Regions from separate parts of the Shewanella livingstonensis genome, predicted to be linked through region 2. Evidence: predicted binding sites of a transcription regulator. Region 2 holds the regulator's gene; the other holds the start of a gene.
The links. The regulator MetJ, encoded in region 2, represses methionine synthesis genes. The targets are predictions, from matches to a motif close to TAGACGTCTAGACGTCTA.
Positions count from the first base shown of each region.

Region 1: a site for MetJ is predicted at 4,079-4,096, ahead of metK (methionine adenosyltransferase). Genes of this name have one in related genera too.

Region 1 covers NZ_CP034015.1:4,228,723-4,236,704, forward strand. The annotation lists gene EGC82_RS18350 (phosphoglycerate kinase) at 1-303, opposite strand, end outside; gene epd (erythrose-4-phosphate dehydrogenase) at 382-1,401, opposite strand; gene tkt (transketolase) at 1,592-3,586, opposite strand; gene metK (methionine adenosyltransferase) at 4,127-5,278, shown strand; gene EGC82_RS18370 (GNAT family N-acetyltransferase) at 5,440-6,105, shown strand; gene EGC82_RS18375 (hypothetical protein) at 6,201-6,557, opposite strand; gene EGC82_RS18380 (GNAT family N-acetyltransferase) at 6,789-7,340, opposite strand; gene EGC82_RS18385 (hypothetical protein) at 7,344-7,562, opposite strand; gene EGC82_RS18390 (META domain-containing protein) at 7,685-7,982, shown strand, end outside.
Region 2 covers NZ_CP034015.1:4,488,293-4,496,274, forward strand. The annotation lists gene EGC82_RS19570 (bifunctional aspartate kinase/homoserine dehydrogenase II) at 1-1,775, opposite strand, end outside; gene metB (cystathionine gamma-synthase) at 1,916-3,085, opposite strand; gene metJ (met regulon transcriptional regulator MetJ) at 3,294-3,608, shown strand; gene EGC82_RS19585 (sulfite exporter TauE/SafE family protein) at 3,685-4,422, shown strand; gene EGC82_RS19590 (c-type cytochrome) at 4,752-5,081, shown strand; gene EGC82_RS19595 (DUF3373 domain-containing protein) at 5,229-6,941, shown strand; gene EGC82_RS19600 (tetrathionate reductase family octaheme c-type cytochrome) at 6,998-7,982, shown strand, end outside.

The DNA of each region.
Region 1 (7,982 bases), 260 kb from region 2:
AACCTCAACACCATCAAGATAATTACTCACTAAGCGCACTGAACAATCTAACGCTTTAGTTAAATAATCGACTACCGGTTGCATTGAATATTCAGCGTTAAACTCGCCTTCTGTTGGGCGGCCTAAATGAGACATCACCATTACGGCGGCGCCTTTTTTCAATGCGAGTTGAATGGTTGGTAATGATGCTCGTAAACGCGCATCACTTGTTACAACACCGTCGCTGACAGGTACGTTTAAATCTTCACGGATAAGCACGCGCTTATTTTGTAGATCTAAATCTGTCATGTTAATAATTGCCATAATTAGCAGTTCCTTTTTAAGTTAATACAAAGTCTTGCTGCGCAACCGGTTTAACCCATTGCACATAATCTGTTGATATTACCTATCTAACTTTGCTTGGATCATTGCTAAGCTAGTATCGAGCATACGGTTGGCAAAACCCCATTCGTTGTCGCACCATAATAACAATTTGACCAAGTGGCCGGCGCTGACACGAGTTTGGGTACCATCAACGATGCTAGAACGGGGATCGTGGTTAAAGTCACACGATACCAATGGCTCGTCAGTATAACCTAAAATACCATTAAAACTGCCGTTTGAGGCAAGTTGTAACACACTGTTAATCTGTTCAATATTGACTTTTTTCTCTAGCGTGACAGATAAGTCGATCGCGGTCACATTTATGGTGGGAACCCGCACAGAAATGGCTTCAAACTTATCTTTCATGTGCGGCAAAATACGCTCAATGCCGCGAGCTAATTTTGTGTCCACTGGAATAATAGATTGACCTGCGGCGCGCGTTCGGCGTAAATCGTCATGATAAGCGTCAATCACTTGTTGATCATTCATCGCCGAGTGAATTGTGGTAATCGCGCCACTTTTGACTTCAAAATGCTTATCTAATACATCGATAACCGGAACAATACAATTAGTGGTGCAAGACGCGTTAGAAATAACGGTATGCTCTGCGCGTAATAAGTCATGATTGACACCATAGACAATGGTGGCATCAACGTCTGCAGAAGAAGGATGGCTAATAAGCACTTGCTTAGCGCCAGCTTGAATATGTGCTTCGCAAGCATGACGGTCAATTAAGCTGCCGGTGGCTTCATAAACAATATCAATATCAAGCTCAGCCCAAGGCAATAAGTTAGCATCAGCTTGATTGAGTAATAAAATACTGTCATCGCCAATAAGTAACTGATCACCGCTTAGTTTAACGGTATGCTTAAAACGACCATGAGTAGTGTCATATTGGGTTAAATGACAAATGGCTTCTGGCTTTGCCAACTCATTGATCGCCACAATTTGGATTTGTTGACGTTTACCAGATTCGTACAAGGCACGAAGTATTGAGCGGCCAATCCGGCCATAACCATTAATTGCAACTCGAATCATTTAGGGTCCAGAATAATTAACTAAAGCACTTATGATTGAATCAATTATAGTAAAAAGAACTGAAATATAAGTAACTTAGCATGTATTGTTTTACGTGAAATAAAGACATAAAAAAACGGCCTGCAATCGTATTGCAAGCCGTTATTATACAGATTAAACACTTAATAGATAAGTGTTTAATCTCAGATGATTATCCTAAAGACTGGACAGTTTTTACTACATTATCAACAGTGAAGCCGAAATGTTTAAGTAAATCACCACCAGGAGCTGACTCACCGAAGGTAGTCATACCCACTACGCCGCCATCAAAACCAACATACTTGTACCAGAAATCAGTATGGGCAGCTTCAACAGCAACACGTTTAGTGACGCCTTTTGGTAGTACAGATTCTTTGTAAGCAGCATCTTGCTTATCAAACTCGGTAGTAGAAGGCATAGACACTACCCGTACTTTTTGACCTAGTTTGGTTAGCTCTACAGCAGAATCCATAGCTAATTGCACTTCAGAACCTGTTGCAATCAAAATCACATCAGCAGTACCTTGGCAATCAGACAGTACATAACCCCCTTTAGCCACGTTAGCTAATTGCTCAGCGGTACGCGCTTGGGCTTTAAGACCCTGACGACTAAAGATTAATGATGTAGGAGCATCACGACGCTCAATGGCTACTTTCCATGAAACAGCCGTTTCTGCTGCATCACATGGGCGCCAAACGGCCATATTCGGCGTTAAACGCAAGTTAGCCAATTGCTCAATAGGCTGATGGGTTGGACCATCTTCGCCTTGACCAATAGAGTCATGGGTGTAAACGAAAATATTTTGAATGCCCATTAACGCAGACATACGAACCGCGTTACGCGCATATTCCATAAACATCATGAAGGTTGCGCCATAGTTAATAAAACCACCATGTAACGACGCGCCGTTCATAATACCGCTCATCCCGAACTCACGTACACCGTAATAGATGTAGTTACCGGCAGGATCGTCTTGTATGCCTTTTGAACCAGACCAAAGCGTTAAGTTAGAACCGGCTAAGTCTGCGCTGCCGCCGAGTAATTCAGGCAACATAGCACCAAAGAAACCAATCGCATTTTGAGACGCTTTACGACTCGCAATACCTTCAGCTTTATCTTGGCTTTCTTGAATAAAAGCTTGTGCTTTTACTTCAAAATCTGCAGGTAAGTCACCTTTCAATACACGGCGTTCATATTCTGCAGCAAGCTCTGGGAATGCAGCTTGATAAGCGGCAAACTTATCATTCCATAATGACTCGTTAGCAACACCTTTATGCTTAGCATCCCAACCAGCATACACATCTGATGGGATTTCAAATGGCGCGTGTGGCCAGTTTAAGAACTCACGTGCGGCGGCAATTTCAGCATCACCTAATGGTGCACCATGACAATCATGGCTACCCGATTTGTTCGGCGAGCCAAAACCAATAATGGTTTTACAGCAAATCATAGATGGTTTATCTGTTACAGATTTAGCTTGTTCAATTGCTGCACGGATAGCATCTGGATTATGGCCATCTACATCAGCAATGACATGCCAGCCATAAGCTTCAAAACGCTTAGGGGTATCGTCAGTGAACCAACCTTCAACATGACCATCGATAGAAATACCGTTGTCATCCCAAAATGCCACTAACTTTCCAAGGCCTAATGTTCCGGCTAATGAACTGACTTCGTGAGAAATACCTTCCATTAAACAACCATCACCCAAGAAACAATAAGTGAAGTGATCGACAATGTCGTGACCTGGACGGTTAAACTGGGCTGCCAAGGTTTTTTCAGCAATCGCCATACCAACAGCATTACTCAAACCAGCACCTAAAGGACCCGTTGTCGTTTCAACACCAGGTGTATAACCATATTCTGGATGGCCAGGTGTTTTTGAATGTAATTGGCGGAATTGCTTTAGCTCTTCAATTGGCAATTCATAACCAGATAAATGCAGTAAAGAGTAAATAAGCATAGAGCCATGACCGTTTGACAAAACAAAACGATCGCGATCGACCCAGTTAGGATTAGTTGGATTATGCTTTAGAAAATCATTCCATAGCACTTCGGCGATATCAGCCATACCCATTGGGGCACCTGGATGACCAGAATTGGCTTTTTGAACCGCATCCATACTTAAGGCGCGAATAGCGTTAGCGAGTACTTTACGAGATGACATGCTCTCTCCTGCTTGTTTGTAAGGTTTAGCGGGCAATTGTGAAGCCATATTTTCCCCTACTAGGCGATGTGACGCAAATTAAAATTTCTCAGTTTACATTTTTTGTCATTAATAAACCACATTTTAACCATTGCAGGTCACAAAACAGCTCTATTTTATGCACCACATCTCAAGGATAAAAACCAATCAGAGACATTGATGAACCGAGTAATTATTTATTGACAGTCAAGCTAAAAAGCAACTCAACATCGGTAAAAAACATATCATATCTTCAGCTAAGGCCTAATAATCAACCTTGATATTGTTCAATTAATGGCACCAAAGTGATTAAAACAGATCAACGCAAACCATTAATACCCATTATAATCAGTAATTTGATTGACCCACCAGCTAAACACACTCATTGTGAATATAAAATATTCCTGCACTACTGCACAATTCTCCAGTTAAATTCGTATAAAGGGGTGTTATCAAATTAGATTTCGACTAAAATAGACGTCTAGACGTATATTCAAATGCAACCAACGAGATTCTCCTATTATGGCAAAGCACTTGTTTACCTCTGAGTCGGTCTCAGAAGGTCATCCAGATAAAATCGCCGATCAGATTTCTGATGCGGTATTAGACGCAATACTTGAGCAAGATCCAAAAGCTCGTGTTGCGTGCGAAACGTATGTCAAAACCGGTATGGTATTAGTGGGCGGTGAAGTCACCACTTCTGCTTGGGTCGACATTGAAGAAATTACCCGTAAAACGGTACGCGAAATCGGTTATACCAATTCAGATATGGGTTTTGATGCTGATTCATGTGCTGTTTTAAATGCTATTGGCAAACAGTCTCCAGATATTAACCAAGGTGTTGATCGTTCAGATCCTGCAGAGCAAGGCGCGGGCGACCAAGGGTTAATGTTTGGTTATGCCAGCAATGAAACCGACGTATTAATGCCTGCACCGATTACTTATGCCCACAAATTAGTTAAGCGTCAGTCTGAAGTCCGTAAAGACGGCACACTACCTTGGTTACGCCCAGATGCTAAAAGCCAGGTCACGTTTGCTTATGATGATGGAAAAATCATCGGTATCGATGCGATTGTATTATCAACTCAACATCGTGAAGATGTGACCCAAGCTGACTTGATTGAAGCGGTAATGGAAACCATCATCAAGCCGGTATTACCTGCGCAATGGTTAAACAAAAACACTAAATACTTTATCAACCCTACTGGTCGCTTTGTCATTGGCGGCCCTGTTGGTGATTGTGGTTTAACAGGCCGCAAGATTATTGTAGATACTTATGGCGGAATGGCGCGTCATGGTGGTGGTGCTTTCTCTGGTAAAGACCCATCAAAAGTAGACCGTAGCGCAGCTTATGCTGCACGTTATGTAGCTAAAAACATCGTTGCTGCTGGTCTTGCTGACCGTTGTGAGCTACAAGTGTCTTACGCTATTGGTGTTGCAGAGCCAACCTCTATTAGTATTGAAACATTCGGTACTGGTAAAGTGTCTGAAGAAGTATTGATCAAGTTAATTCGTCAACACTTCGAATTACGCCCATATGGCTTAACGGCAATGTTAGATTTAGCGCGTCCAATCTATCAACAAACTGCGGCTTATGGTCATTTTGGTCGCGATATATTCCCGTGGGAAGCGACGGATAAAGCTGAAATTCTCCGTGCAGATGCCGGACTATAATAAGCAAACTAAATATATCGTCATAACGTTGTAGCTTGTTGATTACGCTAAAACGATATCAAACATAAAACCGCCCATTGGCGGTTTTATGTTATTTACGATACCTCATTTGTAGTAATCACTTTAAAGGCAACGATTTGGTCTCAACAATGGATTTTGTTATGTATCAACCGACTTGGCTGGACACAAAAATAACGGCAAACCTCAAACCATCTGTTACATCGTTATCCATTGAGGCTAAACCGATTGCAAATAAATCGGTGATAACCAATCCTACTGCAGTTAAAGTCACTGAGGATGAACTCGCTGCTATTGAACTCTCCGTCATAAAAGAGTGGTCTGCGATTAAATTATTCTATCGCCGTTATATGCCTTATGCGCGACTAGCCCAAAAAGAAGCCGTTGCAGTGATCCATCATCTAGATTCGACGGCTAAAAATAGTCGAGATGATATTAGTCGTGATATTAATAACGGTAGTAATGACGTTAATGAAGCGGAATACAGACAACTGAAAATTATTGCCGCAATAAGAGTTAAACCGATAGGTCGATATCAACTGGTCAATGGATTACTGGTTCATCCTGATTATCGCGGCCTGCAACTTTCAATTCAATTATTGCAGTTTATTGCGCCAACTTTAAAAGTTAAACATTGCTTCTTATTTGCTCACCCGTGGTTAATAGGCTTATATCAACAGCAACACTTTGTAGTGATAGACAATGAAGCACTATTGGCATTACCGGCAGAGATCACTCAATTATATTATCGTTATCACTCTGAAGAACGACCACTGGTGTTGATGCAGTTAACTAATCCTGAACAATAATTTGTATCAATTATTTGTATCAATTATTTAGCTAAATAATCCTAATGTACAAAGGGAAGATGCCGATTAACATTAAGCCAATGCGATCAAATACGTTAACAGTGATCGAAATGCGAGCTTTCAATACACATAAATGATACTTGCTGCATACTCATTACTGGCACCTCTTTGACACTTATTGACGTCAGATTGATACGCTCAACTTGGGTAAACATTGTAATCGCGGCATGGTAGTCATTGGTTACACCACAAAATAACCACATATCATTCCAGCGCACAAAATATCCTGCTTGCTGCAATTGCGGATTTTGTTCACCTTGCACATCAGCTTCAACACACTCATAAGACTCAGTCGCGTCTGCCAATACCGCAGCTATTAGCTTCATATTGTCGAACGCTGATAACCTTAAATGACAGTATGGTGAAAAAAGTGTTTCAAAGTCAGCGACCATAATATTCCTAATTAATCTCAGCTCGAGATAAAAGGTGGGATAAATCGATTGATTTAAAGCGAGTAACGTTAAACTTGCTATGTGTTTTGCTAACAAATAGCCTTAGTGGGTTAGTCGCTGCTTCAACATAATTATTGGCAATACAATAGACTCTAAAAAAGTTGTTTAATAACCGTTTATCTCTAAAGGAAAGTTAATAAACAACCACGTTAGCAATAAAATCTAGCTTAACTAGAGTGCAACATTAGAGGTGGCCAATAAACAATAGTCACGTTGTTCAAAACTAAATTTTTCTATCTCTGTCATCGCCGCTTTTTGTTGATGTGCAGCTAACGAACGCGCATTATCTGCGGCAACATAGGTCACCATAAATGGAAAAGTAGCGCTTACTTGTGTTTTTAACTCACTCACTAACGCCACAAACACGCCTTGACCACGTTTAGATTCTTGAATCCAAACAGGTCCATATTGACACGAATTAGTCGTCGATAAGGCTTGACCCTCTAACTCAGCAAACCTAATTTTTTGGATAATATGACGATACAATGGCTGCGCAGAAAAGAATGACCATTTTGCAGCCATCACATAACCAATGATTTGGCCTTGTTCTTCTGCCACGATAAACCAATGTTGATTGATAAGCTGGCTCACTTCACTTTTGGTGAACGAGTGGGCATGAAGTTGGTTATCTGAACCAAACAACTCATCATCTACATGAGCACGCTCTAACTGCACAATAGCAGCAACATCGGTTAATAACGCCTTACGGATAATAAATGACAATGATTATTCCTTTGAACCTGAATGGGGAGATTGTTTCTTGGCCCATTCTATCACTAGCGCAACAGGCAGCGGAGACATAATTAATGTTCCTACGCCAATGAGTAACGCAATCACTAACATACCACTGACTTGTTGACCTACATCACTTTGCCAATATAAGCCGACGCCCACCAACATCATGATTAAACCAATGATATGCAACACTTTGACTAATTTGATCATTTGACACTCTTTAATACGTTAAATAATGTTCATGAATCCAAAACATTACAATTATTTACGCCCTTATTAATGTTCAAGTAGTAGAATAACGGCAATTTTTTAGTATTTGGAACTCTCTTCGCATGATAAAGCATATTCTCGGCGCCGCGGTTATATTTTTAGGCCTTAGTGCTTGTCAAAACCACACTCAAATTGTCTCAAATGAACAATTAATTGGTACTTGGCATGTAGACGTCGTTCTCGACACTCCGACGGTTAATAATAGTCCAGCAAATTTAACTTTTGCACCAAACGGTGAGCTAACCGGTAATAATAGCTGTAATCAGTTTTTTGGTCGTTACGCTCAGCAAGGTAACTTGCTACAACTTGCACCATCAGGTACCACCATGAAAGCCTGCGTTGATAGTTTGATGACCCAAG
Region 2 (7,982 bases):
TGTTGAATAGGTAACCCTGCGCCACAACTGGCGTTATAACGCCAAAACAAACGGCGGTTACTCAGTTGCTGCTTTAATTCGCGATAAAATGGCAATGGCCCAGAACCCGCTAACTTATTGGCACTAACAACATGAATACCACGGGCAAATAGCTGTGGATATTGTAAAGTTAACGCGGCGCTAGCACTGATATCCAACGCGACAATTTCATCGCATGATAACAACGCTAACTGATCAAACAGTTTGTCATAGTCCCACTCAATGCCGTGTTGCTGATAGTCTTGTTGCCATTGATCAAGGTCAATTCCGTCATTGGAAATTAAGGCTTTTTTCGAGCCCACTAACCCCACTAACTCAACGGTGGCTTCAAGCTCATGATCTAATGCTGGGCTAGCGCGTTTAAATAAATCAATCCACGCTTCGCCGATATTACCCACGCCCAGCAATAACACGCCAATGCGCATTCTTGGACCGGCGCAACGGCGATGAACTTTTTGAGTCAATAAGCTCACTTGAGCTTGCGGCACTAAGGTCACTAAACTTAACGCATCTTGATAAACCGGTTTGGCATCGCGGCTCAATAAGCGGGCAAAGCTGCGCCTAAAGTGATGCGCATCGGCACTAACGAGTGCCACTAGGCCTAAATCTGTTTGGGCAATTAACTCTTCAATACCAAATTCACTGCTATGTTGCGTCAGCAGGGCTTGAACTTGTTTGTGGCTTTCTAGTGTTAAGGCAAGCTCAAACTTGTGCTGTGCAAGCGACCAATAAGCTAGCGGCGTAATACCTGCTTTATCCAAAATGGTCAGCAACGGCTCAATGTCTGCGATCATTTTAAAACTAAATAACACTACTTCATTTAAGCTGGTGACCACGGGGGCACTTGCAGATGAACTCAGTGGCGCAATTAAGGTAAAGTCGGTGTGTGAGGCATAACTAGAGCGCACAGCTAAACTTACATCTGTATTAAATAATGGTTGTAAGGTGCGTGAATGCAATACCGGCGAGCCTAAACGTGCTAAGCGATCCGCTTCTGCTAATGACATACTCTTGAGTAATTTTGCATCATTAATTTTATTCGGGTCGGCGTTAAATACCCCTTCAACATCAGTCCAAATAGTCACTCGATCAATGTCGGCTAAACTGGCAATTAAGGTGGCACTAAAATCTGAACCATTACGGCCCAGCAGTAACGTATCACCGTGACGATTTGCACAAATAAAACCTGTGATAACTAAACGCTCTTGCGGGTGTAAAGCTAACAAGGCTTGCACTTTTTCACGCGATTGTGGCACAAGAATATTCGGCACGGCGCCTTCGTCGGCAACTAAAATAGAACATGCATCAACATGAGTCGCTGTCACGCCCATTTCTCGAAGCAATGCGGCCATCAAACGCGCCGACCAACGCTCACCAAAACTCACCACTTGGTTTAATTGGTAGTCATTACGTTGCTCTAAAGACAGTAAACTGACTAATTGAGATTTGTCGGTAGACAAACGTTCGCGTAAATCACGTGCTTGTTCATTTGACAGTAACTGCTCAATTAACGTCTGCTGGTAACTGATTAGAATTTGTAGCTCTTCTTGCCACAATTGACCGCTATCACGCAAACTGAGTAATTTATATAAGAAATTAGTCGTTTTTCCGGCGGCGGATACCACAACTAAATCATCACTTTGACCATGTGTAAGCAAAATATGAGCAACACGGCGATAGCAATCTGCATCCGCTAAACTTGAACCACCAAACTTATGTAAATGACTTCGCGCCATTACTGACTCCTTAAACAACTAATACTTTTATTGCGACTGCTAGACTTCTAATTTGAAATGAATAGTGTGCAAGTGCATGTTTTACTATTTTACTTAATTTGACCGAAACCACAGCAAACTTAAACTCGAATTAAGCGAAATTAAGCTGATTTTATCGCAGTAACCGCTGCTAGGCCTGCTTGAATATCGGCTAAGAGGTCATCTGCATCTTCAATACCGACAGATAGTCTCAATAAAGTGTCTTTAATACCAGCCTGTTGCCTTGCCTGTGGGTCCATTGCACGATGGGTCATCGTAGCCGGAACGGCGACTAAACTTTCCACTCCGCCTAAACTTTCAGCAACACTAAATAAAGAGAGTGCCTGTAAAAAGGCCACAACTTCAGCTTCGCCACCAATTAACTCAAAACTTAACATAGCGCCAAAGCCTTGTTGTTGTTTTGCGGCTATTTCGTGACCTGGATGATCTTTTAGTCCGGGATAATACACTTTAGCCACTACGCCACTGCTATTAAGTAACTCAACAATTTTTTGGGCATTACGTTGATGTTCACGAATGCGCACCGCTAAAGTGCGTAAGCCGCGTAAGGTTAAGTAGCTGTCAAATGCTGAACCGGTAAGCCCTAGCGTGTTTGACCACCAATGTAATAACTCACCCACTTCAGCATCTTTGGCTACTACTGCGCCGCCAACCACATCACTGTGACCGTTAATGTATTTGGTGGTTGAGTGAATAACGATGTCGGCACCCAATAGCAAAGGTTGCTGTAATATTGGCGATAAAAAGGTGTTATCAACCGCCACTAACGCGCCTACAGTATGGCAAGCAAGACTAATCGCATTAATATCGACCACCCGCAGTAATGGGTTTGAAGGGGTTTCTAACCACACCATTTTAGGTTTTTGGGCAATGGCTTTACTGAGTGCTTGAGGATCTGTTTGATCAATAACTAATAACCTAAATTGGCCTTTTTTAGCCAAATTAGTAAATAAGCGATAACTACCACCATAACAATCGTGCGGCACAACCAATAAATCATCTGGCCCCAGTAAACTGGTCACTAGGGTAATGGCGGCCATGCCAGTGCATGTCACCACACCGGTGGCACCTTGCTCAAGTTTTGCCAGTGCCTCACCCAAAATACAACGTGTTGGATTACCCGAACGACTGTAATCAAACTCGCGTGGATTGTTATGGCCATCAAATGAATAATTGGTCGATAAATAAATAGGTGGCACGATAGCACCATGTTGTGTGTCTGTTTCAATACCTTGGCGAACGGCCAAAGTGGCGCTTTGAAGCTTAGTCATAGTTGACTCCTAAAATATCACAAACACACAAATAGATGTCTAGACGTCTAAATTTACCGAAGAGTTCCCCATCCGTCAATAAAAATAGACGTTTAGACGTCTAAACATCAAGAAATCTATTTGCATCGGGATTAAATAGTAGCAATAATTTGACTAGAGATTGTAACGGTTTAAAATCTGCAGCGTATTTATCGTTAAGGGTAAGTTAATGACTGAGTGGAATGGCGAATATATCAGCCCATATGCCGAACACGGCAAAAAGAATGAACAAGTAAAAAAGATTACGGTTTCTATCCCTTTAAAAGTATTAAAAGTACTGACAGATGAGCGGACGCGTCGCCAGATAAATAATCTGCGCCATGCAACTAACAGTGAACTGTTATGCGAAGCATTTTTGCATGCGTACACAGGTCAACCATTACCTTATGACGGCGATTTATCAAAAGATCAGCCGGATAGCATTCCAAGTGAAGCGAAAAAGTTAATGGATGACATGGGTATCGAGTGGGAAGAGCTCGAATAATTCACTGCTTAGTGATTACCTCACAGACTTTGAAACTGCCCTATAAAAGAAGCAGTGATGTTTTGAAAGAGAACTTATGATGTCATTTATCGATCCAACGACCTTGATTCTGGCATCAATTATCGTGTTTTTTGGCGCGCTAACCCAAAGCTTAATTGGCTTTGGGTTAGCCGTTGTTGCAAGCCCGCTGCTGTATATTGTTAATCCTCAATTAGTTCCCGTACCCATTATTGTTATGGGTTTTGCCATTTCTGCAATGACGCTTTTTCGAGAGCGTGGCCACCTGCAATTTAATGGTTTGCAATATGCCTTACTTGGGCGTATTCCTGGCGGATTTTTAGGCGCTGGACTATTGCTGTTTGCCCCACAAGCCATATTAGGGCTAGTAATTGCGGCGATTGTGTTTATTGCTGTAATTCTTAGTATCTTTCGCTTTACCGCCCCCATTAATCGCCTCAGTTTATTTATCGCAGGGGTATTTTCGGGCATATTTGGTAATATCGCAGCCATCGGCGGCCCGCCAATGGCCATTTTGCTTGCAGGCCGAGATGCAAGTCAATTTAGAGCGGCATTATCAGCCTTCTTCGTGTTTAGCTCATTAATTGCGTTAGCTATATTAGCCATTGTCGGCTTAGTTGAAGTAAAGCATTTATGGTTATCACTGTTATTATTGCCTTCCGTCGTTGCTGGTTATCTTGTTTCTGGCCGATTAATTGGCCGTGTCGATAAAGACAAAACCCGCACCGCAACATTAATTTTGTGCAGTATTAGTGCAACAATATTGGTAATAAAGTCCACCAGTGCATTAATCTAACTAACTTCACTAGCTTCACTAGCCTCACTCACACCACTAGCAGTTTACCCAGTAACACATCCTAGGCGTGGCTGCACATTGCTATGGCGGCCAAACACCTATCGCTCGCCATATAGTCTTCCTAACAAAATCTTGTTCTCTATACAATAGATCTGCATCACACTCATTCATTAGATTTTATTCAATTAACTTTTTTTCAATTAGATTTATCTCATGAACATGATCTACTTCAAATTAACACTACTCCCTTTTAGGTAACATTGTTTACAGCAAAGACATAATGACATCTTGCTAATGCACTTCTAATAATAAGCCCTGTAGAGGATAAAATGATGAACACTTACATAAAGGTCGGTATCGCAATCGCCATTGCATTATCTTTTGGTAGCCAAGTTATGGCAGCTGAAGGTGGTAATCCTAAAAAAGGCAAACACCTGTACAAAAAAGAATGTAAAGCCTGCCACAGTGCCAACAGTGAAGGCCAAGAACTCACCCCGATGACCAAAACCATGAGCCAGTGGGATCGTTTTTTTACACGCGACATGCACAAGGCTAAACCTGCCGTTTTTGAAGCGTTGTCAGAAAAAGACTTAAAAGATATTCAACAGTTTTTATATGACCACGCCGCCGATTCAGACCAACCAGCAACCTGCGGCTAACGCATTAATGCTGAGTGCCTTTTCGTCTTAAGCGAAAGCACCAGCCAATAATCAAACTGAAAAAATAGTGGGGCTTAGCCTCAGGGATTTTTACAACAAAAATTAGCCAAAATGACTTATTTATTTGGCTAATTGGGGAGAAAGACCATGAGAACTCTCATCTCAATATTAGTGGCTAACGCGCTCTTTATGAGCGGCGCAAGCCTAGCAGCAGACACAGATGCACAAAAAATTGCCGATCTTAAACAGCAACTTGCCAGCATTACCGACGATCTCGACGACTTAAACTCACGAGTTGATAAAACCGAACGTCACACCGCCCTAGACAGAGTGGCAATTACGGGTGATTTTAGAACCAAAGCGCATTCATTACATTATCAAAATGTCACTTGGAACCCAGCCATGAACGTTAACTTTTCTGACTTTGGCGCTAAAGCCATGTCAGGAGTGTTTGGCGATCCAAATAGTGCTACCTCACCGTTAGGCCAAATGATGATGGCAAACCCTGATTTAGCCAGCGCGTTTCAAAGCGGTATGCTTCAAGGCGTTATGCCAATGTTGTTAGGCCAAAAAACCCAACAAGACATTGATAACGATATATTTTACACAACTCGATTACGCCTAAACATTGACGCCAAAGTGTGGGATAACGTCAGCTTTGCAGGACGCTTAACCATGTTTAAAAGCTGGGGAGACTCTGCTGGGGTTAAAGTATTCGACTCATGGAATTCATTCACCATGGATGGCACCAGTAGCGGTAGCACCAGTGGTGATGAATTAAAAGTAGAACGCGCCTATTTTAACTGGAAAGACATTAACGGCAGTGGCACTTACCTTTCTATTGGACGTCGTCCATCAACCTACGGTCCACCAAATCATTATCGTGAAAATGAGCTCAGAGGCGGCACGCCATCGGGTCATTTAGTTAACTTCAACTTCGACGGTCTAACCCTAGGTTATGATCTTAGCGATATTACCGGTATTGAAGGCCAAACAGTACGTTTTTGCTATGGCCAAGGCTTTGAATCACAGTACGGCAATGGCGAATTGTTTGGTGACATCATCACCAAAGATACCCATCTCGGCGGGTTTAATATCGACGTGATTAATGACGGTAACCATTTCTTACAGTTCACTTTATTCGGTGCTAAAGATGTCAATGATGGCTTTACGGGCACCATGGCATTCCCGACTCAACTGGCGGGTATCTTTGCCCCAACCATGTATCAAGACATGCAAAAATTTGACAACTTTAACTTTGTCACCCGCGTGCAACCAAGCGGTGTGATTGGTGATTTGTACTTAGGTGGCTTAGGTTATGCCTATGAAACCGATGACGACATGAAAATGTTTGCTTCACTTGGTTGGACTCGTGCAGAACCTAACGGTAATGCCGGTTTGTTCGGTGGCATGCTAAGCGATGCTATATTTGAAGCAGAACTTAACAGCACGGGTACTGAAATTATTATGGTGCCAAAAGAAACTGTTGATAGCGACACCAAAGATGGTTACGGCATTTATGTCGGTATGCAAATACCTGCACCCTACGGAAAGTTCGGCTTGGAATATAACTACGGTTCTAAATACTGGAGTCCCTTCACCCAGGCACAAGACGACCCAATCGGCAGTAAATTAGCCACTCGCGGCCATGTTGCCGAAGCCTATTATATCTTTGATATCAATCCAAAAATGTTTATCAAGTTAGCCGGTTTGTATTACGACTATGAATATACCGGCAGTGGCTCACCTGTAGGTGCGCCAATGAAGGTTGACGATGTGATTGCCGGTAACGCGTTCTCAATGCTACCCGTGGTCGACACCGCCTATGACGTTAATGCTTCACTAACGATTAACTTCTAACCTACATCCCTAACTTGGCCCCCCTGAGCACAAGCTCAGGGGTAAGGACAAACATCATGAAACTATTATCAGCACTGGCTGTATTACTGTTATTGAGCAGTAGCGCGCAGGCTGCATTTAACCACAAAGAGGCGCTAAAAGGGCCTTTTGCTAATGGCCCTGAAGTGACGACACAATGCTTAACCTGCCATAAAGAACATGCTGAAGAGTTTATGAAATCTTCACATTGGACTTGGGAGTTAGAGCAAAAACTACCTGACCGCACTGTGATGCGCGGTAAAAAGAACAGTATTAACAACTTTTGCGTATCGATATCGGGTAACGAACCGCGTTGTACCAGTTGCCATGCCGGTTATGGTTGGAAAGATTCAACATTCGACTTTAAAGACATGACCAAAGTCGATTGCTTAGTCTGCCACGACACCACAGGAACTTACATTAAAGATCCTGCGGGCGCAGGCGAGGCCTTAGCAAGAGTCAATTTAGCCAATGTTGCCCAAAATGTAGGTGCCCCCGTGCGTGACAATTGCGGCAGTTGCCACTTTTACGGTGGCGGCGGTGATGCGGTTAAACACGGCGATTTAGACTCATCAATGTCTTATCCAGACAAAGCGACCGATGTTCACATGGACACCGATGGAAATGACTTCCAGTGTCAAACTTGTCACGTTACTGAAAATCATCAAATTACCGGTAACTCGATGGGCGTATCACCTGGTGGGGAAAACAAAATTGGTTGTGTAAACTGCCATGATGGCGCGCCGCATAAAAATACAAAGCTTAATACCCACTCGGAAACGGTAGCGTGTCAGACGTGTCACATACCCTCATTTGCTAAAAATGAACCCACCAAAATGCGTTGGGATTGGTCACAGGCAGGAGAAGATCTTCCTGAAACAACAGACCAATACGGCAAGCACACCTTTATGAAAAAGAAAGGCAGCTTTATTTGGCAAAAAGACGTTAAACCACAATATGCCTGGTTTAATGGCCGCGCCGATGCGTATATGGCTGGCGATAAAATGGACCCAACTAAAACGG